DNA from 2 places in the Lacrimispora sphenoides JCM 1415 genome. Region 1 is predicted to be linked to the other one. Evidence: a T-box and tRNA genes for the amino acid it is inferred to sense, from the RefSeq annotation. Region 1 holds a T-box; the other holds one or more tRNA genes.
What was found. A T-box is a leader RNA that pairs with one kind of tRNA and senses whether it is charged. The one in region 1 lies ahead of proS (proline--tRNA ligase), so its partner is inferred to be a tRNA-Pro.
Positions count from the first base shown of each region.

Region 2: it has a tRNA-Pro gene. The T-box ahead of proS (proline--tRNA ligase) is inferred to sense a tRNA for this amino acid. The anticodon was not compared.

Region 1 covers NZ_LT630003.1:4,827,872-4,844,246, reverse strand. Annotated here, with positions in the region: gene recD2 (SF1B family DNA helicase RecD2) at 1-1,085, opposite strand, end outside; gene mreB (rod shape-determining protein) at 1,313-2,323, opposite strand; gene BMX69_RS21850 (ABC-F family ATP-binding cassette domain-containing protein) at 3,022-4,578, opposite strand; gene BMX69_RS21845 (putative ABC transporter permease) at 4,756-5,643, shown strand; gene BMX69_RS21840 (phospho-sugar mutase) at 5,713-7,449, opposite strand; gene BMX69_RS21835 (protein kinase family protein) at 7,565-8,545, opposite strand; gene BMX69_RS21830 (CCA tRNA nucleotidyltransferase) at 8,639-9,856, opposite strand; gene proS (proline--tRNA ligase) at 9,895-11,328, opposite strand; T-box leader at 11,382-11,590, opposite strand; gene BMX69_RS21820 (AI-2E family transporter) at 11,683-12,786, opposite strand; gene BMX69_RS21815 (RluA family pseudouridine synthase) at 12,887-13,588, opposite strand; gene BMX69_RS21810 (nitroreductase family protein) at 13,598-14,335, opposite strand; gene trhA (PAQR family membrane homeostasis protein TrhA) at 14,540-15,187, shown strand; gene BMX69_RS21800 (GIY-YIG nuclease family protein) at 15,237-15,482, opposite strand; gene BMX69_RS21795 (DUF3794 and LysM peptidoglycan-binding domain-containing protein) at 15,776-16,375, opposite strand, start outside.
Region 2 covers NZ_LT630003.1:1,456,095-1,472,469, reverse strand. Annotated here, with positions in the region: gene BMX69_RS06515 (YczE/YyaS/YitT family protein) at 266-940, shown strand; gene BMX69_RS06510 (hypothetical protein) at 1,078-1,260, opposite strand; gene BMX69_RS24680 (collagen-like domain-containing protein) at 1,597-2,397, opposite strand; gene BMX69_RS24675 (peptidoglycan recognition protein family protein) at 2,609-3,043, opposite strand; gene BMX69_RS24060 (hypothetical protein) at 3,036-3,185, opposite strand; gene BMX69_RS06490 (IS110 family transposase) at 3,725-3,904, shown strand; gene BMX69_RS06485 (helix-turn-helix transcriptional regulator) at 4,330-4,770, shown strand; gene BMX69_RS06480 (hypothetical protein) at 4,733-5,119, shown strand; gene BMX69_RS24385 (hypothetical protein) at 5,351-5,590, shown strand; gene BMX69_RS06470 (flotillin family protein) at 5,880-7,427, shown strand; gene BMX69_RS06465 (GGDEF domain-containing protein) at 7,491-8,372, opposite strand; gene BMX69_RS06460 (flavodoxin domain-containing protein) at 8,389-8,934, opposite strand; tRNA gene BMX69_RS06455 (tRNA-Glu) at 9,082-9,153, opposite strand; tRNA gene BMX69_RS06450 (tRNA-Pro) at 9,180-9,253, opposite strand; gene BMX69_RS06445 (PolC-type DNA polymerase III) at 9,408-13,967, opposite strand; gene ispG (flavodoxin-dependent (E)-4-hydroxy-3-methylbut-2-enyl-diphosphate synthase) at 13,976-15,031, opposite strand; gene rseP (RIP metalloprotease RseP) at 15,164-16,222, opposite strand; gene BMX69_RS06430 (1-deoxy-D-xylulose-5-phosphate reductoisomerase) at 16,224-16,375, opposite strand, start outside.

The DNA.
Region 1 (16,375 bases):
TCCATCTCCTGGCTTTCAAAGAACCGTATGATCGTGTTGATGGTGGTCGTCTTACCGGTACCCGGACCACCGGTGATGATAAGAAGTCCGCTGTTTACTGCTTCCACCACTGCCTGAACCTGTTTTTCGTCCAGCTCAATCTGCTCTTCCTTTTGAAGCTTAAGAAGCTGGGTCTGGATCTCCTCTTCCGGCATCCGCCCCCTGATATTTAAGTCATGAAGCATCTTTGCCACATTCAGTTCCATGTAATAATACAGGGAAGCGTAAACAATCCGTTTTCCTTCCAGCTCCCGGATGACAAGCCGTTTATCCAGCTGCATATCCATCAGATGCTTTTCTATAAAAGAAGGCTCTATTTTAAGAAGCTCCGAGGCCTGGGACAAAAGCTCTTCCTCTGGCAGATAGGTATGACCGTTTGCCGTAGCCTGTAAAAGGATGTACAGCACGCCGCATTTGATACGGAAATCCGAATCTGTGAAAATCCCTGCTTTTCTGGCAATTTCATCCGCCATTTTAAATCCTACGCCAGGAATGTCATCCGCCAGCTGGTAAGGGTTCTCCTTTAACACGCTGTAAAGCCTGGGTCCATACTCCTGATAGATCTTTACCGCCAGATTCATGGTAATTCCATACTCCTGAAGGAACATCATGGCCTGGCGCATCTCCTTTTTCTCCTCTACCTGCTGAGAAATAGACATCGCCATCTTTTCGCTGACTCCTTTTACTTCAGAAAGCCGTTCCGGCTCCTCTTCCATGACACGGAATGTATCAGCTTTAAAGCGGCGGACGATCCTGGAGGCCAGAGCTGCCCCGATACCCTTGATGGCTCCTGATCCCAGGTACCGTTCCATAGCCGCAGTATCCTCCGGGGCCTTGATCTCATAGCTCTCTACGGTCATCTGTTCCCCATAAACCGGATGCTCGGTCATGGATCCTACGGCTTCAATCATTTCGCCCTCGCTTATGTAATGGAAACTTCCCACAAGGGTATACTCTTCTCCAGCATCCACAAGACTCAGTACAGTGTAGCCGTTGTCCTCGTTCCTGTATTTAATTTTCTCTACAAATCCGCAGACTGTTGCCATGGCTCCTCCCGTAAACGATAAGAAACGCGCTTTACAGGTTTCTTATCGTTATCGCGTCAGACGCCGAATGAAGAATAAACATCTCCACCCGGCTCGTTGTACGCACAAATACAAGCGGACTGCCGCAAAACCAGCCCCGCCGGAATCTTGCGATGCCGCCAGGGTCGTTCTAAAGCAGTCCTGTCAACCATAGGCAGGACCGATATTTCTATCAGCCTGTCTTCTGGTTAAAATTCTGTTTTATTATCTCCGCCATGCATGAATTCAATAAATTTTCCTGTTCCAATGGCTACAGCAGTGAGCGGGTCCTCTGCTATCATCGTTGTGATTCCGGTCTTCTCCTCAATTAAGGCATCCAGACCGCTTAAGAGAGAGCCGCCTCCGGTAAGCACGATTCCCCTGTCAAAAATATCGGCTGCCAGTTCCGGTGGAGTACGCTCCAACACGTTGTGTACCGCGTCTACGATCTGCATGGCCGGTTCTTTTAAGGCATCCAGAGTCTCGTCCGAAGTTACCACAATGGTCTTTGGCAGACCGGTAACAAGGTTACGCCCGCGAACCTCCATGGTTAAGACCTCCGGCCTTCTGTATGCTGCACCGATGTTGATTTTGATTTCCTCAGCCGTTCTCTCACCGATCAAAAGGTTATGTTTCTTACGCATGTAACGGACAAGGGCTTCATCAAAATCATCTCCTGCTACCTTTATGGAGGTGCTAACTACCGTACCTCCAAGAGAAATAACTGCAATATCAGAGGTTCCCCCTCCTATATCAACGATCATATTGCCGCAGGCCTTTGCAATGTCGATTCCAGCACCAATCGCTGCTGCAACCGGCTCCTCTATGATTGCTACCTCTCTGGCTCCTGCCTGATAGGTGGCATCCTCTACCGCTTTTTTCTCCACCTCAGTGGCTCCGCTTGGAATGCACACACTGATTCTTGGTTTTCTCAGCGTTCTTTTACCAACCGCCTTGTTGATAAAATATTTAAGCATCTTTTCTGTTACGGTATAATCAGAAATAACGCCTTGACGAAGAGGCCTTACTGCCACAATGTTGCCTGGCGTTCTTCCGATCATCAGTCTGGCTTCCTCTCCAATTGCTTTGATTTTATTAGTATCACGGTCAATGGCTACAACGGAAGGTTCTTTTAATACAACTCCCTTTCCCTTGATATAGACCAGTATGCTTGCTGTACCTAAATCAATTCCAATATCATTGGACATCATCATTATGATTCCTCCTGTTCGCTGAATCCTGTTCCCAGGGTTACTTTTATCTTCAAAATTATGCCTAATTCGTAAATGAAGTCACAGTTTCTATCTTATTATATACAATAACCCTAGGATTTTAAAGGTTTTTTTTAATTTTTATTATGTTTATTTTTTTTTAATATATGGTACACATTTTAGTCACATTTTCTACGTATAATAGTATTACGTTATCTGAAAGGATAACGGGCCTTTTGTTTCAAGTAACTTACTTGAAATCACAAAGCTTTTTCATACTCATACCGGACGGCGAGAGCCGTCCGGCCCCCCTAAAGAATTCATTACCCGCTTCTTACTGGAAGCGTTTTTTTTATTCCAATTATGTTCCAACATTTCGATTTATTCTGGTTAGATTTATTTTGGTTAGTTTTTTTGGTTAGATTCTTTTTGGTTAGATTCTTTTTGGTAGATTTTTTTTGGTTAGATTCTTTTTGGTTAGGTTCTTTTTAACTCATCTGAGCCAAGAAGCACTCTGCGAGGCCCAAGCGCATCTATATCTGTCAAAATTCTGAAATTTTAGATTTTATCACTTTCAAGAACTGATAAACTTGCTAAAAAGTCAAAAGAGGACACCATCCAGTATCCTCTCTTACTGTCATTCTTATCATTCAATCCAAATAATAATATGTGCCATCTAGCCCAACTTTTTCTTAATTAAGATAATATTAAGATAATTTAAGCGCCCATTCCCTGCAGTCCAGTATTCTGGTGGCAATTCCATCGTAGAATTCCGGTTCATGGCATATCAGGAGAATACTTCCCTTATACTCCTTTAAAGCTCTCTTAAGTTCTTCCTTTGCCTCCACATCCAGATGGTTGGTAGGCTCATCCAAAAGAAGTACATTGGTTTCCCGGTTAATGAGCTTGCATAACCTTACCTTTGCCTGCTCTCCGCCGCTCAGCACCCGCACCTGACTCTCAATGTGCTTAGTAGTCAGACCGCATTTGGCAAGAGCCGACCGGACCTGGTACTGGGTATAGGAAGGAAACTCTTTCCAGATCTCTTCGATGCAGGTGGTGGTATTGCCAGGAGTCATCTCCTGTTCAAAGTATCCAATGGAAAGGTAATCTCCAAGCTCCACACTTCCACCTAAGGACGGTATAAGCCCCAGGATGCTCTTTAACAGGGTGGTCTTTCCAATACCGTTTGCACCTACCAGCACCACCTTTTCCCCGCGCTCCATGGAAAGATTTAAGGGGCTTGACAAAGGCTCCTCATAACCTATGACCATATCCGTAGTCTCAATGATATATTTTCCGGCTGTGCGGGCTTCCATAAAATGAAACTCCGGCTTTGGCTTAACTCTTGAAAGCTCAATGACATCCATCTTATCCAGCTTTTTTTGTCTGGACATGGCCATGTTCCTGGTGGACACCCGGGCCTTATTACGGGCTACAAAATCCTCCAGCTCCGCAATCTCCTGCTGCTGCCGCTTATAAGCCGCCTCTAATTGCGCCCGCTTCACCGCATATACTTCCTGAAACTTTTCATAGTCGCCCACATAACGATCCAGGCTTTGGTTCTCCATATGATAGATGATGTTTACCACGCTGTTTAAGAATGGGATATCATGGGATATGAGGATAAATGCATTTTCATACTCCTGGAGATACCGCTTCAGCCATTCAATATGCTGTACGTCCAGATAATTCGTAGGCTCATCAAGGAGAAGGATATCCGGCTTCTCAAGTAAAAGCTTTCCTAAAAGGATTTTAGTCCTCTGGCCTCCGCTTAATTCCGTCACGTCCTTATCCAGGCCCATGTCGCTTAATCCCAAGGCCCTGGCCACTTCCTCCACCTTTGAATCAATAATATAAAAGTCATGGGCCATGAGAAGGTCCTGAATGGTTCCAAGTTCCTCCATCATGGAGGCCATGGTTTCCTCATCTGCCTCTCCCATTTTGTCACAGATCTCATTCATCTGTTCTTCCATCTGAAACAGGAACGCAAAAGCGCCTTTTAATACATCCCGGATGGTCATCCCCTTATCCAGCACCGTATGCTGGTCCAGATAACCCACGCGGACCCGTTTCGCCCACTCAACCTTACCTTCATCCGGCTGTAATGTTCCGGTTATTATATTCATAAATGTGGATTTACCTTCCCCGTTGGCTCCGATCAGGCCGATATGCTCTCCCTTTAAAAGACGGAAGGATACATCCTGAAAGATGGCACGGTCCCCGAATCCATGGGTCAGATGTTCTACGTTTAATATGCTCATTGAAAAACTCCTTTATTATTACGGTTTACTTTGGCTTTTCGCCGGCTTTTCACTATTCTAAATACGAAACATCATAATTCTACATGACAGAAGCAATTAAGGCAAGCAAAGGTTGCAAAAAAAGTCAAAAACGTTTATGATAAACCCAAAAGAATTTTCCATGGAAGGGTTAAGTTTATGTATTTATATACTTGGTATCAATGGCTGCTGTTTTTCTTCATCTATTGCTTTATTGGCTGGATCATCGAATCCACTTATGTTTCCGTAAGAAGCCTTCATTTTGTAAACCGCGGTTTTCTCAGACTTCCCCTTCTTCCTCTCTACGGAAGCGGGGCTATTATCATGCTGTGGCTGTCCATTCCTGTCCAGGGCAACTTATTCCTGGTGTTTCTCTTTGGTATGCTGGGTGCTTCCGCTCTGGAATACATGACCGGATATGTCATGGAGCGCCTGTTTAAGATGAAATATTGGGATTACAGCAGCAATCCCTTTAATTTAAACGGTTATGTCTGTCTTACCAACTCCATCGCCTGGGGATTTCTTACTCTTTTGCTGACGGAAGTTATTCACCGTCCCTTAGAATGGCTGGTCCTTCGCTTAAACGGGACAGCGTGCATCATCCTTGTGATTATGGTTGACCTCCTTTTTGTCACTGATGCCATACGCTCCACCAAGGAAGCCTTAGACCTTGGCCGCATCCTGGAAACCATGACAAAGCTAAAGTCCGAGCTGGATGAGGTGCAGGTGCAGATGGCCTTGTTAAAGGCGGAAACCGCCCAAAAGGTATCCGACATAAAAACCGAGACTATTATGAAGGCTGCCAGTTTAAAGGGAGAAACCATGGGAAAGATTTCCTCTTTAAAGGCCGAAACTGCCAGTGCATTAAAAGAATCCGCCTTAATGGAACGCCTTCAGTCACTAACGGAAACCAAAGAGAAATTGACCGGACGACTGACCTCTTATCGAAAGGGAATCCTTCGCCGGAACCCTACCGCTTCATCCCGGCTGTTCGGTGAGGCCTTAAGGGAATTAAAAGAATATTCCAAAAAATATAAAAAGTCATAATAAAAAAAACATAAGAATAAAGACGGAGTCTGGCTTTTAGCCAGGCTCCGTCTTTATTCTGTCAAAATCCTACATCATCTTATCTACCATAGCCATAACAGCCTCTCCAAGCTTTGCAGACCGCTCATCCGCATCCGCCATAGAATCACCCTTAACGCCATAGTAAAATTTAATCTTGGGTTCCGTTCCCGAAGGCCTTACACATAGCCATGCATCCTCTGTCAGATCGTAATAAAGTACATCCGACTGGGGTAGTCCGGTTGGTCTGGTTTCTCCGGTATTCATATCCTTAACGGTATCAAGCTTATAATCCCTGGCAGAAAGAACGTGATATCCGCCAACTTCTGTTGGCGTTTCCCTGCGCATGGTCTCCATGATCGCCCGGATCTTTTCCTGACCCTCAATGCCTTTTAAGCCGATGGCCTTCACCGCATCTTTATAATAGCCGTATTTTTCATACATGGCAATCATGGCATCCCACAGGGTCATGCCCTTTGTCTTATAATAGGCTGCAGCCTCACACAAAGCGACCGTAGCGGAAATGGCATCTTTATCACGGGCATAGGTTCCGATCAGACAACCATAACTTTCCTCCAGGCCAAACATGTAGGTTCCGTATCCGGTAGCTTCTTCCTTTAAAATCTGCTGGCCGATGTATTTAAAACCGGTTAAAACCTCAATAAGCTCACAGCTGTAAGCCTTCGCTACCGCATCCACCAGATTGGTGGTAACAATGGATTTGACTACCTGTCCATCTGCTGGGATCGCTCCTCTTTCCTTCTTCTGGCTAAGTACATACTCACACAGAAGAGAACCGGACATGTTGCCGGTCAAGGGGATGTACCCGCCGGATTTCTCATCCTTTACATACACCCCAAGACGGTCAGCATCCGGATCGGTTGCCAGAACCAGATCCGCATCCTTTTCCTTTGCAAGGGCAAGGCCCAGTAAAAAGGCTTCCTCTGCCTCCGGATTGGGGTAGCTGACCGTGGGGAAGTCACCATCTGGCAGCTCCTGTTCAGGAACTACATACACATGGGTAAAGCCGATTTCCTTTAACGCTCTTCTTGCTGGAAGATTGCCTGTACCATGAAGAGGAGAATAGACAATTTTAATATCATTCTGCATCTGGTCAATGGCATCCTGGTTTACTACCTGAGCCTTTACGTGAGCAATATATTTATCATCCAGATCAGCTCCGATGATTTCATATTTACCTGATTCCTTTGCAGCTTCCACAGTCGTCGTCTTAACCGTTGATATATCCGTGATATTCAGGACTTCTGCAGTCACCCCTTTGTCATGAGGAGGAGTAAACTGGGCGCCATCCTCCCAGTATACCTTGTATCCATTATATTCCGGTGGGTTGTGGCTGGCCGTAATGTTGATACCAGCAATACAGCCTAACTCCCTTACAGCAAAAGAAAGCTCCGGTGTTGGACGCAATGATTCGAATTTATAGGCTTTGATCCCATTGGCTGCCAGCGTAAGTGCAGCTTCCTCTGCAAACTCCGGAGACATGTGCCTGGAGTCATATGCAATGGCCACACCCTTTTCGGCGCCGCCCTGGCTTATTATATAATTAGCAAGACCCTGGGTCGCTTTTCTTACTACATAGATATTCATCCGGTTGATTCCAGCGCCGATAATACCTCTTAAGCCGGCGGTGCCAAATTCCAAATCCTGATAGAACCGCTCTTTAATCTCATTTTCATCGTCACCGATCCCCCGGAGTTCTTCCTTTGTCGCCTCGTCAAAATATGGATTTAAAAGCCATTCCTTATATATACTCCTGTAATCGTTCATAAGCAAAATACTCCTTTCCCTCCTTCACTGTTATGGATATTATAAATCATAACATGGTAAAAGAAAAGTGTATTTCCATTATTTTGTATCCAAGCTGAATCAAGGGAAGTTTCATTCAATTTTGAATTCTTGACAGGAAAAGATTCCGCAGGGGCTGCTGAATCTCTAAATCCTTTAGCTTTTCAATATTCCGTGCGGGAATCCAGGCTTTATTGGCATTATAATAAAAGTTAATCTGCTTCCAGTATTTTTCAGGATATAAAAATAAATAGTATAAGCATATCCTGTCTGCATCCGAAAGAGGGAGAACCTTAGTATAAGTTTCCAGCATGGCCATACCAAGCTTCAAATTCCAGTCATGCTTTTCCATGGCTTTCCGCATGAAATGATATAAGTCCTCCATCTGCATGCCCTTATGCATGCGATTGAATTCCACGATAGCCACATCATGAAAGCACATCAGGACGTGGTGCTGGTTTAAGTCCCCATGACACAAATACTCCTCACTGTCCCTCCGGGTTTCATAAAAGCCTGCCATCCCCTTACAGGCTTCCATGGCCTGTTCGAAAAATATATCATAATTACCCATGACACATAATTCAAACTCAGACTTTTTTCGTTTATTCCGGATGAACGTGCGGGCGCGTACCAGCTCCCTGTTATGGCGTTCCATTTCCTCAGCCGGCTGCTGTACCAAAATGGACCCTAAATTCCATTCCTCTTTAAAATCAATCCGCCGCAGCACTTTATGTAAAGAAGCAATTTGTTCGATGGCACATAATACCTCTTTGCTATCCTTCAAATTGCATTCCCGATCCGCATACCAGTCTTTTACAATCCACCGGGATCCATCCTCGGCACTGGAGAGGAGTTCACCATCTTTATTCCTGACGTAACGGTCCACTTTCAAGCGGCAGGATTCTTTCATCTGTGAAAATACCTGATCTTCAAATTCCAGGCGCTTTAAGGTTCCTTTATATTCCCGAAGCAGTTTAAGCCCCTGATTCGACTCACACAGCCAGGCGCCCCGGCCGCGTTTCACATCCAGAATTTCAAGCTCATACTGCGAAAGCACCTCTGTGTATTTCTCGTTCACAACCACCCCTCCAACTCTTAGCTTATCAGCTACTTCTAGGGTATGAAGAGGTGGAAAAAAATATGCAAAATACGGTAGAAAGTTATACGTGCCTTAGCCTTGTTCCTTAATAAATTGTTCTGCTGATTTCATCAAATATTCCCTGTTATTGCATTCCGGCTTTTCAAGTACCAGCTGGAACAAACGGTTAAGCACCATTCCCATCCCAGGCCCCGGCTTCATGCCTGCATTGATCAATTCCCTGCCGGTAACGGCCATGTCCTTCAGGCGGATACACTCCCCATCCTTTAAGATTTCCTCTGAATACTGCTCCACTATTTTTAACCTTGTTTCATAGGATGTATGGCAGAATACCTTCTGAAAGTACAGCAGGTCCTTAAAAAGCTCCGGGGAAAGGGTGCTCATAACCTGCCGGATAGCCGGCTTATGAGCCGGGATCTCCGTTTTCCACAGACTGACCAGGGTCTTTGTCTGATAGATGGTATCATTATCAAGCTTCAGTTCCTTAAGGATCCTTACCGCATCCTCAGGTTCCTCAAGCCTTAAAAAACCGGTCCAGCGCATGTGCTTTTCAGGTGGCAGTTCGGTAAGCCTCTCTGCTTCAAAAAGCTTCTTTCCCGCATCTTCAAAATGCTCTGAGATATAAGGGCCGATCCCGTTTTCATATACATCCATAAGCCTTCCTGGATGATCGGAAAGGAGGAGCTTTGTAAGCTCCACCTGGATCCGTTCCTTGCTGACCTTAGCCATGTTGGGGGCTATAACAGAAATTGCCGCCCTTGTCTTAGCTTCCATGTCAAAACCCAGCTGGGCAGAAAAACGGATGGCCCTAAGGATCCTTAAGGCATCTTCGTTAAACCTGTCAAGAGGGTTTCCCACGCAGCGGATGACCCGGCCCTCCAAATCCTTTACTCCGTCAAATGCATCCACTAACCCCTCACGGTCGCTGTATGCCATGGCATTGATGGTAAAATCCCGGCGTTTCAAATCCTCCAGCAGGTTTCCCGTAAATTCCACGGATTTTGGGTGGCGTCCATCCTCATACTCTCCGTCTATGCGGTATGTGGTCACTTCATAACCTTCATGGTCAATAAGTACCGTAACAGTACCGTGCTGGATTCCCGTATCAACCGTTCTATTAAAAATTTCCTTTACCTGTTCCGGCTTTGCTGAGGTTGTGATGTCCCAGTCTTCCGGCGACCGGCCTAACAGGCTGTCTCTCACGCAGCCTCCCACCACATAGGCTTCAAAGCCGCTGGTATTCAGTTGTTCGATGATCTTCCTCGCCGCCTCCGGAACCTGAATCTTTATCACTTTTTTTACCTCCTGATTTTCCTACCCTGCCGTTTTTAATACGCTCTGCCCCAGTAAACCATCTTACCTGCAGGCTTTCCGCAGCATACACAGGTATCGGCAAGCGTTTCCTGCTTAAATGGCATACAGCGGGATGTTGCTCCTGTAATCTCCTTGATCTTATCCTCGCATTCCTGGGAGCCGCACCACATAGCCTTTACAAAGCCCGGTTTTTCCTCCACAGTTTTAACAAAGGTTTCCATATCCGTTGCCTCATAGGTATGAACATCCCGGTGAATTCTGGCGCGTTCCAGCATATCCTTTTGGATTGTCTCCAGAAGCTCTCCTACCTTATTATTTATCTCATCTAAGGATACGGTAATCTTCTCATGGGTATCACGGCGTACCAAGACCGCCTGGTTCTCTGAAATATCTCTTGGACCGATTTCTACACGAATCGGAATACCACGCATCTCTGATTCGCTGAATTTCCAGCCCGGGCTCTTATCGGAATCGTCAACTTTTACTTTATAATTAGAAAGAACTTCTTTTAACTCATATGCCTTATCAAGAACGCCTTCCTTCTGCTGCTGAACCGGAACGATGATCACCTGGACCGGAGCAATTCTGGGCGGAAGCACAAGACCGCTGTCATCGCCATGAACCATGATGATGGCACCTATCATCCTGGTAGTCATGCCCCATGAGGTCTGATGAACATACTGGAGTTTATTTTCCTTATCAGAATACTGGATATCGAAGGCCTTTGCAAAGCCGCTTCCAAAGTTATGGCTGGTTCCCGACTGAAGGGCTTTGCCGTCATGCATCAAAGCCTCAATGGTATAGGTTGCTTCTGCACCTGCAAATTTCTCCTTGTCGGTCTTCTGGCCCCTGATCACAGGCATTGCAAGAACTTCTTCACAGAAATCTGCATATAGATGAAGCATCTGCTCTGTCCTCTCCTCAGCCTCCTCCGCTGTTGCATGAGCGGTGTGACCTTCCTGCCATAAGAATTCTCTGGAACGTAAAAACGGTCTGGTAGTCTTTTCCCAGCGTACCACGGAACACCACTGGTTATAAAGCTTTGGTAAGTCCCGATAGGACTGGATCTCTCTGGAATAAAAATCACAGAACAGGGTTTCAGAAGTAGGTCTGACACAAAGCCTTTCCTGTAATGGTTCTAAGCCTCCATGGGTTACCCAGGCGACCTCAGGAGCGAAGCCCTCTACATGATCTTTTTCCTTTTGAAGAAGACTCTCCGGAATAAACATAGGCATGTAGACATTTTCAACCCCTACTTCCTTAAACCTTCTGTCAAGCTCACTTTGGATGTTTTCCCAAATGGCGTAACCCGCCGGCTTAATAGCCATACAGCCTTTTACGCTGGAATAGTCGATTAATTCTGCTTTCTTTACAACATCCGTATACCACTGCGCAAAATCCACCTCCATGGATGTAATCGCCTCTACTAATTTCTTTTCCTTTGCCATAACAATTCTCCTTTCCTATCCTCATAAAAATAAAAAGAGCCATCCGTTCCCTAAAAAGGGACCGAACAGCTCGGCGGTGCCACCCAATTTAGCCATGAACAATGCCATGACTCACTTTTTTATCCGTTAACGCAGGAACTGCGCCGCAGTTTGCTGCGGGACTCCGAGGTAGGTTGGGTTATGAGAGGTATAAAGGCTTTCCAGCAAACGGCCTTCTCTCTGGGATACATCATCACCTACTGGTCCTCTTCAACGTCTTATTACTACATTATAATAAAAGATTGTATGGTTGATTTTACGTTATTTGCAAATGTTTGTCAAGTGGGTCCGGACTTGTCTGCCAAAGTATTTTATTCATTCCTCCGGATCCAATCTTTCCTTTCCATCATGACAGCACCAGCACTCATACACCTCCACAATATCTTCCACAATCAATAAACCGATAGGGCCAAGAATAAATCCCAAAAGCCCGAAGAGCTGAAGTCCCACGTACATGGAAGCAAGGGTTTCCAAAGGCGTAAGGCCAACTTGTCCTCCCATGATTTTTGCTTCCATGATCTCTCTTAGGAAATAGCAGATCACATAAATGATGATCAGTCCGATTCCGTACTTCCAGTTTTTATTGATCATGGAAAACAGGGCCCAGGGAATGAGCACCGTCCCTGTCCCGAAAATTGGAAGCGCATCCAATAGCCCGATCCCGATCCCGAATAATATAAAGTAGGGATTTCCCAGCAAAAACAGTCCTGACGAACAAACCACCATGGTAAACAGCATGATAGCTCCCTGGGTCTTTAACCAGGCACTTCCCACCGTTGTAAGCCGTCTTCCCAGCATGGCATATTCAAAGCGGAATATGGAATTGTCCCGTCTTTCCCGGATCTCATCCATTTCCTGAAGGGACAGGACCGTGGCAATAAGCAGTATGATGATAATAACGGTTGCCTGAACGATCCATTTCATAATGGTCATGGAGTTCACCATGAGAAAAGGCATGATCCTGCTTTTAATGGCAGTCTGCCCTCCTGTTATGATATCCCTTACTATTTCTACCGCATATCCGTCAGGCAGCTTTAAAAAACGCTCTGCAAAGGAACAGTTATCCATGAGCCAGTGATCCACGCCTTCCAGGATTGCAGGAAGACTTTGAAGCAAAAGCTTGGCTTCCAAAAGCAGCTTTCTTCCACCCACGTAAAGAAGGATCCCAAAAGCGATCATAAGAAGTATGATCTCTACTCCGCCAATAACCGCCAGGGGAATGGAAATCACCTTCCCCTTTACAATGAAGCGGGTCTTTTTCTCAACCCAAAGGGCAGAGGGCCGTAGGGAAAGGGCAAATACATAAGCAATCAAAAAGGGAATCACAAGGGGCAGCAGATATCGAAAACACAGATACACTGCCCCTGTAACTCCCAATATTAATAATGTTTTCTTCAGTTTCCTGCTCGGTTTCACCATGGACTCACCTGTTTCTGATTTGTACTTCTTTTGTACAATCATTATTATGAGCCGTCTGGTAAGAAAATATGCGAAATCTGATTAGTAAAAAATTCCTTCTTTATGCAATTCCCGATAATGAAAACATCTCAAAGACTTCTCCCTTTGGTTTCACTGAAAAGCTCAGCCTTTTCTTTGTGACTGGATGGAAAAATGATAAGCTGTAAGCAAATAATGCCACGTTACCGGCGGCAGTATTCTTTTGAACCTTGGGATTATACTTCCGGTCGCCCCACAGGGGTGTGCCGTGGCCCGCCATCTGTACCCGGATCTGATGATGGCGGCCGGTTTTTAATGTGACCTTTGTGAGACAGCACTCTTCGCTCCCGATGTTCTTGTTTTCCACAACCTGATAATGGAGCTCTGCGAGTTTTGCACCTTTTATCCCCTTATCCACAATTTTAGAACAATTGGTTTTTCCGTCCTTCCACAAATAATCCACGTAAGCTCCAAAGTTTTCCACAGGTTTTCCACAAACCACAGCATAATAAATTTTCTCCATTTGATGCTTAGAAACCTGACTGCTTAAGGACTCTGCAGCTCCTTTGGTCTTTGCATACACCATGACGCCTCCAACCGGCTTATCCAGCCTGTGGATAACTCCCACATAAGGCTCCCCTTGCTTTGGGGATAACGTGTTGATATGTTTCTTCACCTCACTGACCATATCCGGTTCAAAGGACCTTGCAGTCTGGGATTCTATTCCCACTGGTTTTTCTACCACCAGTATCTCTTCATCTTCGTACAGTATGTTAAGATCCATGTCTATGTTTTACTCCTCTTTCTTCCATGCAGCCATCATAGCTTCCACAGACCGGCTCATCTCTGCACTGAAATCAGAATTCCATTTGCGTTTGCAAAAAGCCTTTATCCATCGCTCAAAGTCCTCTTCCCTGCCCTGGGTCTTTTTAAGCTCCAGGGAAAATTCCTCCGGGCTTAAACGGCGGTAGGAATTCGTGGACACCACAGCCTCAGGCTTAAGCCGCTCCGGCTTTTTTCTCTCCTGCTGCTGCCTGGAGGGATATCCAAAGACCACCATAGCCGCCGGAACCGCATACTTAGGAAGGCCGAACAAATCCCTGTGGGTTTCATACTGCTCCATAATATCCCCAATGTAACAAGAGCCAATGCCCATGGATTCTGCCGCCACAACCGCATTCTGAGCGGCTATAAGGGCATCATCACAAGCCAGCAAAAGATCTCCGAGTCCAGGCTGGCGGACCTCTTCTTCATAGTGGCAGAACAGCTCGTACCACCTCTGATAATCTGCTACAAAAACCAGCACCAGAGGTGCCTTTGCAATAAATGGCTGGTTATCGCAGGTTACTGCCAGGGTTTCCTTTCGCTCCTGATCCGTCACATCAATAATGGAATACAGGGTCATGTTTCCTGCCGTAGGTGCCTGAAGGGCCGCCTCTATAATAGCCGCTTTTTTCTCCGGTTCAATGGCCCGGTCCTCATATACACGGACAGATTTTCTTTCCATAAGTTCTTTTATCGTCTGATTCATAGGGCGGTCATACCTTCCTTTTTATAATTTTCATTTTATCTATTCATTATATTTTATTGTTCCAATTATAGCAAACCCATTTTTATATTTTATCTTTAAAAAACTATTGCATTTTTCTCACGCAAAGTGTATAGTATATAAAAATGCAATACATAGTATTGATTACTACGTTAAAAGTTTTTGTATTCTACAAGGAGGATTTCCATGGAATTTAAAATTAAAGATCCGGTCAGTGCCCTCACACATTTTATCGCTATGATACTGGCGCTTATAGCCGCAGCACCACTGCTTATTAAGGCTTCTTCCGACGGGGGGCTCCATCTGGCCGCCTTAACGGTTTTTATCATCAGTATGGTTTTTCTTTACGCAGCCAGCACCATCTACCATACTCTTGATATCTCACCGAAAATCAACCGTCTGCTGAAAAAATTAGATCATATGATGATTTTCATCCTGATAGCAGGAACGTACACACCAATCTGCCTGATCGTTCTTGGAGATAAGACCGGCTGGAGCCTGCTTGCTCTGGTTTGGGGCATTGCCATTTCAGGAATTATCATAAAAGCCTGTTTTATAATGTGCCCCAAATGGTTTTCGTCATGCCTCTACATTGCCATGGGCTGGGTTTGCATTCTGGCATTTTCAAAGATTACGGCTACCCTTTCTTCTGCCGGTTTTCTCTGGCTGCTTGCAGGAGGCATCATTTATACCATAGGCGGCATTATCTATGCTCTTAAGCTTCCTCTTTTTAACGCGAAGCATAAAAGCTTTGGATCCCATGAGATCTTTCACCTATTCGTCATGGGCGGAAGCTTATGTCATTATATTTTGATGTACCATTTTGTTGCATAATACCGGAAAAACCGTCAGTCCCGCATACTCGCGGCCTTGACGGTTTTTCTTATACAATTTCCCCCATCAGTTTTAGCTTGTCCTTCCTGGTAAGTTTTTTAATTGCGGCTTCCCTCCGCATGGCTTCTTCTTTTGTAGAAAACTCCTCCCAGTAAGCCAGGACCACAGGTCTGCGGGCTTTTGTATATTTGGCCCCTTTTCCCTGGTTATGGGCTATTAAACGTTTTTCTAAGTGGTTTGTCCAGCCGCAATACAGGGTATCATCTGCACATCTTAAAATATAGGTATAGTTCATGTTTTTTCTTCTCCGGTATCAGGAAATTCAGGGTATGTAAACGGTAATAACGCCTTGCAATACGTCACTACCGTCCAGGGTAACCTGTCATCTATCTTAAGCACCAGCTGGATGCGTTTTGGCGCCATCGATGGTTGAAGCTATAGCTCAGCTATAGTATATTATATAACAGGGCAAGCTGATATGTGAATAGCAATCTTTATCATACCCTTTTTTAAAAAAATCATTCAGAGGAATAATCAATTATGCCAGGCAAAAGCGATCCCTTCTGCCTGGCACTTTATTGAATAAAATTATGCCAATTCCTTCACAAGAATCAGCCGGTCACCCGGTCTTACGGATTTATCCGTCAATCCATTGGTCGCTATAATGGTATCAATGGTTGTATGGAACTTTTTAGCGATATTCCAGAGGGAATCCTCAGGCTGCACAATATATCCCACGATTCCGGGAAGCTTCTGCAAGTTGTTTAAATCCATGGGCGATTCCAATGCGTTTGTGATGATCTGCTCGCGGATCGGCTGCAAGGCCAGTAAGTCAAGGGAAATGGTCGACTTCACTTCAACGGTTCCTCCGCCCATCATAACCGCGCTAAGCTGCTCTAAGCCCGGATTCAGCTGGCAAACCGTCTGCTCATTGATCCCCGGTGCCTCAATCAGGAAATGGAATGGAATATCTTCCACGGTTGACTGGATCGGCTGGTCATCGTCAGAAGTCATATAAAGGATACGAACCTCTAAAACGCCTTCCACATGAAGTCCGTCCTCTTTGATTTCCGTGTCATCGATTTTAACAGTCCCTTCACTGTGGCATATCTGGAGGATCCGGTCCGCCTGATCCAGGCTGAGCTTTTCTACCACCTTGCATCTGCTCATATTTTTCGTCAGGATCTT
Region 2 (16,375 bases), 1.9 Mb from region 1:
GCCCGGAAGAACAGGAGACCTTTGGGAATTATCTTGCCCGTATGATGTCCGGGGGAGGCTGATTTGGCCTCCATCCTGTAATAATGTGATAAAACAGGATATAAAAAACTAAAAAATTTTTAGGTATACTAAAATTAATTATGCACAATGCCGAATTTTCATATGGAATTTAAGTAACAATGTCCATTGCAGGTGTGAATCCTAAGTGATAAGATTATTGAATAAAATATTTAAATAACACAAAAAAAATAAGGGGAGTTTGCTTGTGAAAAATTCAGACATGTTTAAACGTTATGGACTGTTTATTGCAGGAGTTATATTCAGTGCATTGGGAATCAGCCTTATAACGAAAGCAGGGCTTGGTACATCACCGATTACAAGCCTTGCTTTTGTGTTGACCTTTATCTTTCCTAAGAGCCTGGGCGTATTTACAATGATGGTTAATTTTGCTATGTTTCTACTTCAGGCAGTTCTTTTGGGAAAAACCTTTAAGAAGATCCAGCTTTTGCAGCTTCCTGCCGCACTTCTGTTTTCCCTGTGCATTGACGTATGGATGTATCTGCTCTCCTTTTGTAAGGTGGGAAATTATCTGGGTGAGGCTCTGATGCTGCTCTCAGGCTGTGTATTCTTAGGCTTTGGAATATCACTTGAAGTGATTCCCAATGTGCTTATCCTGCCTGGAGAAGGTCTGGTAAGGGTGATAGCAGGGCTTACAGGCTGGAGGTTCGGCAGGGTTAAGACCGGATTTGACCTGAGTATTGTTATCAGTGCTGTGATTGTGTCTGTACTTGTGACAGGCAGCGTGCTGGGAATCAGGGAGGGAACAGTGATCGCTGCTCTTATTGTAGGAAGTATTTCTCACTTTTTTATAGACAAGGTATCTGGCCTGCTTGCAGGGTGGATTCCCGCTTATACCAATACAGGGGATGTCTGTCTGTAGGCGTTGTTTCTGTTGGTCCGCCGGAACCGGGTACTTCTGTATAAAATGACGGTGCACCTGTCGATTTTTTCGATGGGTGTTCTCTTTAATATGATGCTCTTAAATAAATGGCGGGTTCCAACACCCGCCATTTTATATTAACTAGCAATCCCATTTTTTTTCGCGTCTTTCTTCATTTCTTCCGCAACATGGTGCACAATTGCATCCATCGCGGAAACCTTCACAGTAGCATCTTCTTCTTTCTTCCGCGCAAGGATCAACACGTTCACGTTCACATTCGCATTTACATTCACATCTGCATCTACAATTATTTCTGCCACCAATGTTAGAGCAACCCATTATAAAATACCTCATAATCATTATTCACAATATATTATATGGGACGGATAGACGAGATGTGCATTTTTTGAATGAGTAGAATAAAGGGCCCCAGTTTGGAATACTGGAGCCCTTAAAATAGGAGTAAAACAAAATAACAATAACAATATATTATATGCAGTATATTGGCCCTTAGTATATTGTAACTAATATAGAATATATTATTAGACATGCCACCATTATTCTTGGATGCAATGACGCCTTTTATCGTTGAGCAAAGGCCTACTCTGCTAATCATGGATACTTCAGCCTCCGTTCTGATCCAGGAGTGCAGTGTTTTAAGAAACACAAGTAACGCTATAAATATCGGTGTAGCTGATTTCCTCATTATACCATGTTAAGTTTTGATCCCATCGATATCCAGAAACGGCTCTCTGTGTACTGCTTCTTGGAATCAGCCAAAAATTATCTCCATCTTTCATCCAAACATAAATCATATCATTCATGCAATCTTCTATAATTGAAACTATTGTACTTGGTAACGAAGGTAGCGATTCTTGTGACTCAATATCTTCAAACTCCCACAGTCTAGCCGCTGTTGTAGTTGCAGAAGCCATTGGGATCATAGGACTTGTTGGGGTCATAGGACCTGTTGGGGTCATAGGACCTGTTGGGGTCATAGGACCTGTTGGGGTCATAGGACCTGTTGGGACCATAGGACCTGTTGGGATCATAGGACCTGTTGGGGTCATAGGACCTGTTGGGGTCATAGGACCTGTTGGGACCATAGGACCTGTTGGGATCATAGGACCTGTTGGGGTCATAGGGCCTGTTGGAGTCATAGGACCTGTTGGTAATTTGAGCCCTGGAAAGCCTGGAAATGTGGGACCTGTTGGAGCTGTCGGAGCTGTCGGGCCTGTTGGAACTGTCGGACCTGTTGGAACTGTCGGGCCTGTTGGAACTGTCGGACCTGTTGGAACTGTCGGGCCTGTTGGAACTGTCGGGCCTGTTGGAACTGTAATTTGATTTTCAAAAAGCTTATAATCCGCTCTGTTTTCTTCTAGTGTAGGTATCCAGTTCATGCCAGAATAAATATTTCCTCTTGAATATAAATTGCCATATTGATAATCATAATACATATTCATGATCCCTTTATTTATATTTCTAATATATTTATATATATATCCGAATAGATAAGTGCTTGTTTCATAATAAATAAAGAAATTTATAAAGGATACAGGCAGGATTAAAACCTTCCCGGTCCCTGTACCCCATCATGATTTGATACATACAGCGCACATTCTAGTGGGTGACCTGCTCTCGGTTCTAAGTAAAAATCCTGTCCATCAATCACATGCCAGCCAGTGAGTGCGTACCCATCTGGATTAAAACTGTATTTATGGCCATTGATGATTTGCAGCAGGACTTATAATACGTAGTCTTGGAATTAGCATACCACCTGCCGTTTTTATCATGGTTCCAGCCCAGAGTATATATAGCAGGAGTTACAAGGGCCGCCTTAAATGCCTTCCAGGTGTACTTTGTATGATTATAAACGTATGGATTTGGACAAATCTTCCCAGTTACATCATAATGGCGGATCACCAGGTCCGCAGGTATATTATATTTTGTCATCAGCTCTTTGGTTGGCACTATGGCCTTCTGAACCGCTGCATCTTCAAAGTGCCAGTCCCGGCTTGTGTCTGCCAGATTTCCACTGCTATTTCTTACACACATTTCAATTCCCAGGCTAAGCAAGAACAAATTCATTAAATAACTAATCATCGTCACCACATACATCACTTTTAGAGTCAAATACCGGCCTTGATATAGTAAATCCTAGTGTCATGAATACTGCCATAGCAACTACATACAGTACAGATACTTTAAATAATGTGGTTGCTGTTTTTATCACTTTCTTAATCATCCTGTCTTCCTTTCTTTGGGCCACTGGATATGCCTCTATTAATATTTTCACTTAGCATACCCAGTGAAAGATAATGTAATCCATTTGTACCGTATTTACCCTGGTTCTTCCGTCAGGTCAGAAGGTTTTGTACAGCTTGTTCACATTTTTTATGTAAAATACATATATTATTATTGAACAGAATATCAACCGTAGGGGAAAGTCTTTGTACATCTTTCATAGAAAGAACACCTCATTATTACTTTTTCGCCCTGGATCTTGATATGATGTTCTGCAGTACTTCCTGATCATGATTGTATTGTGTACCCCAGGGGTGGAAACCATAGGTTTTCGCCCCTTTAAGGTTAAATACTAATTCGTACTATATAAGAGTAGGGAATTTACCCTATTCTTATTTTTTGTTATGATGAGGTTGATTGGCTAACGTAATTTTAATTGGGACTCCACGCCCGCAGGTAAAGCTCCCGGGTCACTAACGAACATGAATAGATATTTGAGATGTTGGACCCAATCATAATAATTTACCAAGGAGGAATACCATGATTGCTGTTGGTATTGATGTATCCAAATCAAAAAATACCGTTGCTATTCTTAATTCTGATGGTGAAATACTCGCCAAACCCTATGATATTCATCATGTTGAAAGTGATTTAGATAACCTCATCACTTACCTGCACTCTCTCCATGATGATATAAAAATTGTACTTCGATGCATCTAGGTCCCGGTACTCCAATATGGATCGTGCGCATTCTCGGCACAGTTTGTTCACTCATTTTACGTTCCCTCCTTTATTACTTGGGATCAATGCTTTCCACATCTCCCTTACCTAATGCAATTCCCAAGTTCACACTCTGGATAACAAGCTGCATTAGATCGCGTTGCTTATCATCAGTGTTCATGAGCAGCGCCGCAATTTTATCAACTTCCGGTAATACTTTAATGCTATAAATTGTATCAGCCTTGCTAACCCTCCTTTATTTTTTGATTTTCATTCAATGTTTGTGTTGGTAAACTGATATTTTCACTTATAAATGTGTTTGTCAACATTTTAATGCGATTTACTTACCTTTTTTGTGTTGACAAACTCATTTTGCAAATGTATACTCAAATCAGGGTTTTTCAAGAAAGGGAGTGATACACCAAATGGAAATGCATGATAGAATTAAAGAATTAAGAAAAAAGGATTTAAAAATGTCTCAAGAAGCTTTTGCCGATCGTTTAGGGGTAACTAGAGATGTTATTGGAAACATAGAATTAAACCGACTTGCTAGGCCAGATCAAAAATTATCTCTCATAAAACTAATGTGCAGAGAATTTAATGTTAATGAAAATTGGATATTAGAAGGCTTGGCCCCAAAATTTATTGAACCAGGCACCTTTTCCCTTGATGAATACACAAAGGCAAAGGGATTAACAGAAAGAGATCGTATTATTATCCGGGAATTTATGGCACTCGAACCAAGTGCAAAAGATGCTGTGTACAATATGCTTGAAAAAATTTTTTTAAGCGAAGAATGGCATGGAAATAAACCGATGGATTATTATAATGAAATTTCAAAAGATCCGGAGGAATTCGAAATTTGAAATCAGCCGCACCTTTACACCAAAAGAAACATGGAATGAGGATAGAATCGAAAAAGAGGTTCAGAAATTTGCTGCCAGATTCTACGGCCACACCATGAAGGAATATTCTAAAATCCTCCGTCAGGACGGCATCCGCCTGGATAACAAACCCGGTGGTCTCTCTAATGGTACAATCACAAAAGACAAGTCTGTTATCAGTACTATGTCTCCTACGCTGTTTTCGAAGGAATGCTTAGTATTAATCCTCTTATATACTCTGGGAAGCGCAGAGGCCGTCAGAAAGCCGCCAAAGAATATAAGGTTGACTATTTTACCAATGAACAGACAAAATGGTTTCTATGGGCATTAGAGAATGAAATAGACATAAAGCGCAAAGAACATAAATGTAAAAGAAAAGACGGTACTATATAAACAGTCCGTGAATATAGTCAAACATGGAAACTTCCACTTAAATGGCAATTATTCTTTGTTCTTTCCCTTTTTACAGGCAACCGGCGTGACGAAACAATTTCCCTTACTTGGGAAGACCTGGACTTTAAAACCTGTACCGTTAATATCGATAAATCCACGGCCAGTGTAGATGGAGAAATTTATATTAAGGACACTAAGACTCATTCCTCAGGAACTCCATGTGGTCCCCCTTTTTGTAATGGATATTGCTGCTGAACTTAAGTCAGTCGCCGGGGTTCTTGGTCACGCCGATCCAACTACAACCCTAAATATCTATTCCTACTACTTCAAAAGCAAAAATCAGGAAGCGGCTAATATTATGGAAAATGTTCTTTGCCCTGCTCCAAAGTCCGAAGAACAAGTTGTATAAAGCAGCGGGAAAGCAGTTTTTCATCCCACTACTTTCCCACTACATACGGCAAAATCGCTTGAAAAAGCAACAAATACAGCAAATTAAAAATCGAAAAAACATTGTAAATTCGAGGTTTTTCCCATTTTTCTACCAATCACAATGTAGAAAAACAGTTTTCGTAATGCGTGAGTCGGGGGGGGGGCGAGTCCCCCCGGGAGCTTTATAAAAACTTTACGAGGTTTTTTCTTCATATAAAGAATTACTTACACGATGCAATTGAAACTTTTTATGATTGAAAGGAGAAATTATGTTAGAGATCATTTTACCATTCGTTCTTACTGCTGCAGCTGTAATTGTCCTGCTCGGTATCTTAGCAAGCGGATATGTAAAGGCACCGCCAGACAGGGCATTCATTATTTCAGGATTGAAAAAAGAGCCAAAGATTTTAATTGGACGCGCCGGAATTAAAATCCCATTTCTTGAACGATTAGATAAGCTTTACCTTGGTCAGATGACGGTGGATATCAAGACTGAACAATCTGTGCCAACCAATGATTTCATCAACGTGAATGTGGACGCTGTTGCGAAAGTAAGAATTGAGCCAACGGAAGAAGGAATCAAATTAGCTGCTAAAAACTTCTTAAATAAAAACCAGGATCAGATTACCCAGGACTTACAGGATTCTCTTCAGGGTAATATGCGTGAGATTATCGGTACTCTTACTTTAAAAGAGATCAATACTGACAGAGATTCCTTCTCCGATCAGGTAATGGCAAAAGCATCAAAAGATATGAAAAAACTTGGGATTGAAATTGTATCATGCAATATCCAGAATATATCCGATGAGAATGGCCTTATTAAGGATCTTGGTGCCGACAATACGGCAAGAATCAAGAAAGACGCTTCTATTGCAAAAGCTCAGGCGGAAAGAGACATTGCTATTGCCCAGGCAGAAGCGGATAAAGCCTCTAATGATGCAAGAGTACTCGCTCAAACAGAAATCGCCCAGAAGAATAATGAACTTGAGATCAGGAAGGCTGAATTAAAGAAAGAATCTGACTCAAAACGTGCGGAAGCGGATGCAGCCTATGAAATTCAGAACCAGGAACAGCAAAAAACAGTTCAGACTGCTACGGTAAATGCCCAGATTGCAAAAACAGAGCGGGAAGCAGAATTAAAGAACAAAGAAGTTGCCGTTATGCAGCAGACTTTGGAAGCCGAAATTAATAAAAAAGCCGATGCAGAACGCTATGCGGTAGAACAGAAAGCTTCCGCTGACTTGGCAAGAAGGCAGCGTGAAGCGGAAGCAAAGAAATACGAGCAGGAAAAAGAGGCAGAAGCAAGAAAAGCCCAGGCGGAAGCAGAAAAATTTGCTATGCTCCAGGAAGCCGAAGGTATTAAAGCCAAAGGTGAAGCAGAAGCTGCTGCTATTCAGGCAAAGGGACTTGCAGAGGCGGAAGCAATGGAAAAAAAAGCGGACGCAATGAAGAAATACGGGCAGGCCGCGATGATGGAAATGATTGTGCAGGCATTGCCAGAGATGGCAAAGGCAATTGCAGAACCATTAGCTGCAATTGATAAGGTTACTATTATTGACAGCGGAAATGGTGATACAGGTGTAACTTCCATGGGGAGCTATGTACCAGCTGTCTTAGCTAAGACGATTGAGTCTGTAAAAGAAACAACCGGTTTGGATATTACAGAGATCATGAAGGCAAATACATATGATGCCAAGGTAACCAGAAATGTAAATATTACTGGAATTCCTGATGGTACAAATATAAATGAACCGGCAAGCGAAGTAATTGTTGCAAACATCAGCAAGGATATTGCTGAAAGCACAGATAAAGAGTAAAAACAGAAAAAGAAAAACCATCCTTATACAGGATGGTTTTTCTCATTTATTAATCTTATTTTATCATATATCCGAGCTTTTTTCCTTTTTTGCTTTATACATCTTTTCATCCGCCCTGCGTATAAGCTCCTCCGCAGTCACAGGAAAGTCCTTCATGGTCTCTATCCCAAAAGAGATGGAAAGTGGCCCCCCTTTTACAGCCTGGCTTAACGGCATCTGTTCAATTTCCCTTTGTATGCATTCAGCAATTGCACGTGCCTGGTCTTCTTCAACGCCGCTCAGGCAAAGAAGGAACTCATCTCCTCCATATCTCGCAGCCCAAACATCATCATGAGAAATATTCCGGGCAATGACTTCGCCTGCTTCTTTGATCGTTGAATCCCCCGCCTTATGCCCATAAAGGTCGTTAATTGCTTTAAAATTATCAAGATCAATAAAGCATACGGACAATGGCTTATGCCTTAACAAAGCATTTATAATATCAACCGGAAGGCGCTCATCCACAAAACGCCTGTTATAAAGGGTTGTAAGGGGGTCTCTCACTGCCGCATCATTAAGCTCCTTTATAAAGCGGGAAAATATTTCTCCTTGGTTATAATCACCGTTCCCCACGAGCATTGTGTCGGTAGCATTTTTTAACAGCTCAAGTACCGCCGGACGATCGGCGTTATCAATGGGAATAGCTGTTACAAGAAGAACCTCTTCCCTGCTTTTTTCCATTTTTACAAAGCTTTTATTTTCCTGATAAGCTCTAATGGAAATACAGTTATCACAAATCCTGTTGTTTTCCCAATAATGATAACATACATCCGGTGTCCCGGTTAAAGATGACTGGCGGTAATCCAGCACCCTTTTGTGGAGCGGATCAACCAAACGTACGATATCATACATTTTATAAAAAAAGTCCAATTTGTCTTTTATCTCATCCAGCGAAATATTATCCATTTTAACCCCGTAATGCTTATAAACTCCGTATATAATTTATAAGTGGCAATATCGTTTCTTTATTTATAAAATCAACCTTTTTTCCGTAGCTTGCCAGCATCTCTTTGTCTTCGTTTGTCAAAGAATTCTGGTCCTTTTTTGCGGTCATCTTGCAGACAAGAGCCATCATTGACCGATGTATGGGACTGAGTTTGGAATAATCCATGGCCCCGCGTAAATGGAATACTTTGATCTTATCCTTCATTTCTTCGGTAAGATCCTTATACAGGCTCTTTTTAATATGATCCGTATTGACTGTATCGGAAGGATCAGCCAGTCCGCAAGTGAAAATTACCAGATTCTTGTTGGAGAACTTAGAGAAGTTCTTTGTTAATATCTTAATCCCGTTGACGCCCCCGGCATAAAGGCCGCCGCCTAAAATGATGGTATTATACGGTTCCAGATCACTCGCCTTTATATCTTTACCTTCAAACAGATCACAGGATAATTCCTCGGCGATCCATTCCGCATATTTTCTGGTCGCTCCATATTTTGATTGATATACTACTGCAATCTTCTTCATAACAGGCTCCTCCTATATTCTTTATCTATGACAAACCTATGTATTCCTAATCGTTTTATACATCAATCAAAAAATAACAGCGCTCCTATTTTAAAACTGTCCCACTTAACGCAAAAACCCCCAGGCTGCTCCTGAAGGTTTTTAGTATGACCTATCCGAGAATCGAACTCGGGTTTCCGCCGTGAGAGGGCGGCGTCTTGACCGCTTGACCAATAGGCCATTTACAGCATATTATTGATACAGAATCGAGGCGACAAGATTCGAACTTGCGACCTCTGCGTCCCGAACGCAGCGCTCTACCAAACTGAGCCACGCCTCGATTACGTTAGGTAGTATAATACATATCCCAGCGGATGTCAACCTTATTTTCAAAATTTTTTTATTATTTTAAAATTCTGGAAAAATTTCAATAAATTTCTGTTACTACTTATACGGAAAAGCCCCGGGCCTAAGGGGGAATCTTATTCCCCCTGTTAACCCAGATCAAACAAGGACAGCTGATTGGATTCCGGGAGTTCAAAAAGAAGTCCTAAGTCTCCCATCAGATCACAGACGGTCTTACTGACCTTTGTCCTGTTTCTGAAATCTTCCCTTGACAGGAAAGCTCCATCCTTTACCGAATCCACGACGGCATCAGCTGCTTTTTCACCCAATCCGTCGATACTGCTTAAGGACGGCATCAGTTTGCCGTCAATGATCTGGAAATGCCTTGCCTTTGCCCGGTAAATATCGATGGGCATAAAGTCATATCCTCTGGCATACATCTCCTGTACGATTCTCATATCCCTTAGGGTGTCCTGCTCTTTTTTGGAAAGAGTGTCGATCCGCTTCCTATAGTCGGCCAGATAATACTCCAGCTTATCCCGTCCCTGGCACATCAGCTCATAGCTGAAGCCGTTGGCACGGATACTAAAGAAGGAGGCATAATAAGCCAGAGGATAAAACACCTTACAATAGGCAATACGCCAGGCCATCATAACATAGGCGGCCGCATGGGCCTTAGGGAACATGTACTTGATCTTTTTACAGGACCAGATATACCAGTCCGGAACTCCGTGGGCGGTCATCTCCTCCTCCCACTCCTTCTTTAACCCTTTTCCCTTTCGGACGCTCTCCATAATGGAAAAGGACAGTCCCTCTTCGATTCCCATTGATATTAAATAAACCATGATATCGTCGCGGGTACAGATTGCTGTCTGAATGGTAGCTTTTCCCTCTTGAATCAGGGCCTGGGCATTGCCCAGCCACACATCCGTACCATGGGCAAGACCGGCAATACGTACCAGGTCAGAGAAATACTTGGGCTGCGTGTCAATCAACATCTGCATGGCAAAGTCCGTACCAAACTCCGGAACCCCGAGGGCTCCAAGCTTACATCCTCCGATATCCTCCGGCGTGATTTTTAAGGCAGAGGTGTCCTGAAACAGCGACATGACCTCCTTGCTGTCCAGGGGAATATCCTTTACCGGATCAAACCCAATTAAATCCTGAAGCATACGGATCATGGTAGGATCATCGTGTCCCAGAATATCAAGCTTCAGTAAGTTGTGGTCAATGGAATGGTAATCAAAATGGGTGGTTACCGTCATGGTGGTCATATCATTGGCAGGCCGCTGAACCGGAGTAAAGGAATAGATCTCCTCTCCATGAGGAAGTACGATAATTCCGCCCGGATGCTGTCCGGTGGTTCTCCTGACTCCAACACAGCCTTGCACGATCCGGCTGATCTCGCAATTGCGCTTTCTCACCCCATGCTCTTCATAATAATTTTTTACATATCCAAAGGCAGTCTTATCTGCCAGGGTACCAATGGTCCCTGCCCGGAACGTCTGGCCCTTGCCGAAAATGACCTCTGTATAGTCATGAGCCTTACTTTGATACTCACCGGAGAAGTTTAAGTCAATATCCGGCTCCTTGTCTCCCTTAAAGCCCAGGAAGGTTTCAAATGGAATATCAAATCCGTCTTTTGCCAGCGGACGTCCGCACACCGGGCATACCTTATCCGGCATATCACATCCCGCCATACCGGAGAACTGTTTTACTTCTTCTGAATCAAAATCATAATAATGGCAGGACGCACAATAATAATGTGGGCTTAAGGAGTTTACCTCCGTAATTCCTGACAGATAAGCTACAAAGGATGAACCGACAGAGCCTCGGGAACCTACCAGATACCCATCCTCATTGGATTTCCAAACCAGTTTCTGAGCGATAATATACATAACAGCAAACCCATTGGAAATGATGGAATGAAGCTCTCTCTCCAGACGCTCCGTAACAATTGTCGGAAGGGTTTCTCCATAGATGGCATAAGCCCTGTCATAACAGATCTTTCGTAAATCTTCATCGGAATTCTCAATGACGGGAGCACACTTATCCGGGCGAACCGGAGAAATCTTCTCGCACATATCGGCAATCTTTCTTGTATTTTTAATGACTACCTCTTCCGCCTTATTTGGCCCCAGATATTTAAATTCCTTCAGCATTTCCTCAGTGGTACGCAAGTACAAAGGTGCCTGATCGTCGGAATCCTTAAAGCCCTGGCCTGTCATAATGATCCTACGGTAAACCTCATCCTCCGGATCCAGAAAGTGAACATCACAAGTGGCGCAAACTGGTTTTCCAAACTGCTCACCCAGGCTTACGATCCTTTTGTTGATGTCGATTAAATCCTGCTCCGACTTTATTGAACTTTTCTCATCCCGAAGCATAAATGCATTGTTTCCCAAAGGCTGTATTTCCAAATAGTCATAAAAGTGAACCAGCTTTGCAACCTCTGCGTCGGAAACTCCCCGAAGGAGGGCCTGATACAATTCTCCTGCCTCACAGGCGGAGCCTATTATCAGTCCTTCCCGGTAATTATTAAGAACGCTTTTGGGAATCCTGGGTCTTCTTGCATAGTAATTAATGTGGGAATAAGAAATCAAACGGTAAAGATTTACCCTCCCCACATCGTTGGCAGCCAATATGATCACATGGTAGGTAGGAAGCTTTTTAATCATATCCGCCGTCATGGCGCTTAGACCATTAAGCTCGTCAAGAGTTTCCACGCCCCGTTCCCGGATCATTTTCACAAATGCCACGAATATTTCAGCTGTACAACCTGCATCGTCTACCGCTCTGTGATGGTTCTCCAGAGAAATATTAAGCGCCTTTGCAACTGTATCCAGCTTATAACGGTTAAGTTTCGGAAGGAGAAGCCTTGCAAGCGCCACCGTGTCAATGACTGTTGGATCAAAAGCCAGGTTAAGCCTGGATGCATTATAGGCGATAAAGCCCACATCAAAGGATGCATTATGAGCTACAAGGACGGAATCCCCGCAAAACTCCAGAAACTGCGGCAGTATTTCATCGATTTTGGGGTAAGGAAGAACCATATTGTCATTGATGCCTGTAAGCTGCTCGATCTCAAAAGGAATGGGTACGTCCGGATTCACAAAGGTGCTGAATTTATCCGTAATGATCCCATTAATTACCTTTACCGCTCCGATTTCGATGATCCGGTTCCTGGAAGAACTGAACCCTGTTGTCTCGATATCAAATACTACATAGGAGTCCGACAGGCCCTGGTTTCTGGAATTTTCCACAAGCTGCTTTAAATCATCTACCAGATACCCTTCCACGCCATAGATCAGTTTAAAGGGATCTCCTTTATCCAGAGCATGATTTGCATCCGGGAAGGCCTGAACACAGCCGTGATCGGTTATGGCAATCGCAGGCATTCCCCATCTCTTTGCCCGTTTTACGATATCCTTGACCTCTGATACGCCATCCATATCGCTCATTTTTGTATGACAATGGAGCTCCACCCGCTTTTCAAGGCTGTTATCCACCCGCTTACCGGTAAAATCCTCGGATTTCTTAATTCCAACCACTGATCCGAGCGTCAGCTCACCGTCAAATTTATCAATGGTGGTAACGCCCTTGATGCGTATAAAGCTTCCTTGCACCACTGCAGCTTTTAAATCGTCAATCTGCTCTTCCCTGGCAAACATTTTCACCGTGATCGTATCTGTAAAATCCGTCACATCGAAGATCATAATGGTCTTCTGGCTTCTCAGCTCTCTGCTGTCCACAGTTAAAATCTTGCCTCTGATGGCAACTTCCCCGATCTCACCATCAATCTTTTCAATCTCTATAATTTCCCCGTCAAAGTCACGGCCGTATAATACATCCGGGTTGTCCGAACGGCGTCCGTAGGAGCCGCCGCCCTTTTTATAATCCTTCCACTCCTTTTTCCCGGAATCTGAATCTCCGGTCTTAGCAGCTTCCTTCTTCCCTCCCATACGCAGCGCAGGTGCAGGAGCCTGGGAAGCCTGGTCTGCCGGAGCGAAAGCCGTATATTCTGCAGTCATGGCATCCAAAGAAATGCCATCTGCCATGGAGGGACCGCCAGCTCCCCCGCCGGCCCCGGTACCATACTCTATCCGGTCTTCATCATTCTGTATCGCAAAGGAGGTACGGCTTACAATTTCCGCCACCTCCCGCTGCATCTGAAGCTCTTTTTGCTTTGCCAGCTCATTTTCCTTGGGTTCCACATATTCGTACTGGACTTCTACCGGCATGCTGCACCGTTCATGGAAAATCTTTTCCAGCACTCGTTTTAAGTCTCCGGCCTTTTCATGGGTAACTATGGTATCCTCCACCGTCATCTTAAGAAGATCCGGTTCAGGAAACTGGAATTCCGCCTTTCGGAACATGTTGTATTCAATAATGCTGTAATTTTTAAGTTCCATTAAAAGGCTGTCCTTATAGGCCTTTAACAGCTTCTGTGGCGTATACTGGCCCGATAAACGGAAGCGTTCGATAATCTTTATGGTAATCCGCTTCGAGGGAAACAGCTGGTCCTTGATTCCCTTTTCCAGCCCGTAAATATTTTGTTTATGTATGAGCCTCGGGCTCATAAGGTAAATACGAATAGAGCTTCTATCCCTGCCTAAAGTGACCTTCTCCACTTCCACCAGATTTAAAAGCTCCCGTAATTCCTCTGTAATATGTAAACTTGGAAAAACCTCCAAAAATCTTTTTGACATTCTATCACCTATTGCATCTTCATAAGCTCTTCCTTTAGGGCCTGAAGCAGTTCATCTTCCGGTACCTTACGGATAATCTCTCCTTTTTTCATCAAGAGGCCTTCTCCGATTCCTCCCGCAATTCCAAGATCCGCTTCCCTGGCTTCTCCAGGTCCATTTACCACGCAGCCCATAACAGCTACCTTAATATCCAGATGGTCGAATTCTGAAACCAGTTTTTCCACCTGGTTTGCCAAAGAGATCAGATCGATCCTGGTCCTTCCGCAGGTCGGGCAGGATACTACTTCTACACCGCCCTTTCTTAAACCAAGTGTCTTTAAAATCAGCTTTGCGGTCTTCACTTCCTCCACCGGGTCTCCTGTTAAAGATACACGGATGGTATCTCCGATACCTTCATGAAGAATGATTCCCAGACCTACCGAGGATTTGATTGTCCCGGAGACATAAGTGCCCGCTTCGGTTATTCCCACATGAAGTGGATAATCCGACTGCCTGGCAATCAGTTCATGAGCTTTGACGCACATGAGCACATTGGAAGATTTAATGCTGATGACAAGTTTTTCATATCCCAGTTCCTCAATCATCCGTACTTTTTGAAGTGCGCTTTCCACAATACCTTCTGCAGTCACCCCGCCGTATTTCTCTATCAGATTCTTTTCAAGGGAACCGCTGTTTACACCTACCCGGATGGGAATATCATATTCCCTGGCCTTTTCCACAGCCGCCCGGACCCGGTCGGCCGATCCGATATTCCCTGGGTTAATCCGGATCTTATCCGCTCCGGATTCTATGGAAGCGATGGCAAGCCGGTAATCAAAATGAATATCCGCTACCAGTGGAATGGAGATCTGCTTCTTTATCTGCTTTAAGGCAGCAGCCGCTTCCATGTCCGGCACCGCAACCCGGATGATATCGCAGCCAGCCTCTGTCAGGGCTTTAATCTGGCTTACTGTTTCAGCCACATCCTGTGTTTTCGTATTGCACATAGACTGGATCAGGACCGGATTTCCTCCGCCGATTACCCTGTCTCCGATGCGGATTACTCTTGTTTTCTCTCTGCTCATACGTTCCTCCATTCTGCATATACCTCAAAACCGGAAGCAACCCGCTGTGCGAGTTCCATCCGGTTATTGCGGCAGACATCAAAGGAACATGCATGCATATTCCTTTGGCCCGCCTGAGTAATTATGGTTTTCTCACGTAAACCTGCTGATATCGTTAAACACCACAAAAATCATGAGGGCCATAAGGGCAGCCATACTGATCAAATTAACCAGGCCCTCCTTCTCCGGATCCATACGCTTGCCTCTGATGGCTTCAATAATCAGAAACAAAAGCCTCCCTCCATCAAGGGCAGGGATCGGAAGAAGATTCATAACGCCTAAGTTTGCACTCAGCAGAATACACATGCTGATTACATTCATAAGTGCCGCTACAACACTGACCGTAAGTCCAGCCTTAACAGAATCATCAATCATGACTACAATGCCCACCGGACCGCTTAAATCATTGACACTTGCCTTACCGGTAAAGAGCATGCCAAGGCTTTTTACTGTCAGCTTCACATCGTATTCCATTTCCATGTAACCGTATTTTACCAGCTCGCCAATAGAGGCAGCCTTTTTATTCTCAGGAGCAATGATAATACCAATCAGATATTTCCCGCTTTCCTTTGAATACTGCGGATTAACAGAAACAGAATGAATGCTTTCAGTTCCGGTCGTTGGATCCACTCTGGAATATTCTACAAGATTCATCTTCTCTTCTGGCTTTAAAAGCTTATAAAGAATATAATCCCGATACATGGATACACTTTCCCCATTGATCCGGAGCAGCTTATCCCCAGGCTGGATCCCTGCCTCATAAGCAGGCGAATTTTCGGTTACTTCCTTAATATAGGTCGTATCATATCCGTTCATCCCTACCAGAAGTACAGCCAGGAAAAAAGCTAAAATAAAATTAAAGATAGGACCGGCTGCAATTACTGACATCCGGGCCGGAATTGATTTATTCTGGAATGCCCGCTCATCGGGATTTTCCTCATCTTCTCCCAGCATCATACAGGAACCGCCCAAGGGCAGCGCCTTTATGGAATAAATAGTCTCACCTTTCTTAAAACGGACCAATCTTGGTCCCATGCCGATTGAAAACTCAACCACCGCGATTCCGTTCATTTTCGCGAATAAAAAATGCCCTAATTCATGAATTAATACGATCAGCCCAAAAACCAGAATCGCTACGATAACGCTGGACAATTTACCACCTGCTTTCTATATATTCATAAGCTGCAGCCTCTGCTTCAAGAATTTCCTCTACTGTTGGATTCTCTTTTACAGTATGCCCGTTCATAGCTCCCTCTATCATATCAGTTATGGTTGGATATGAAATTTCTCTGTTTAAAAATTTGG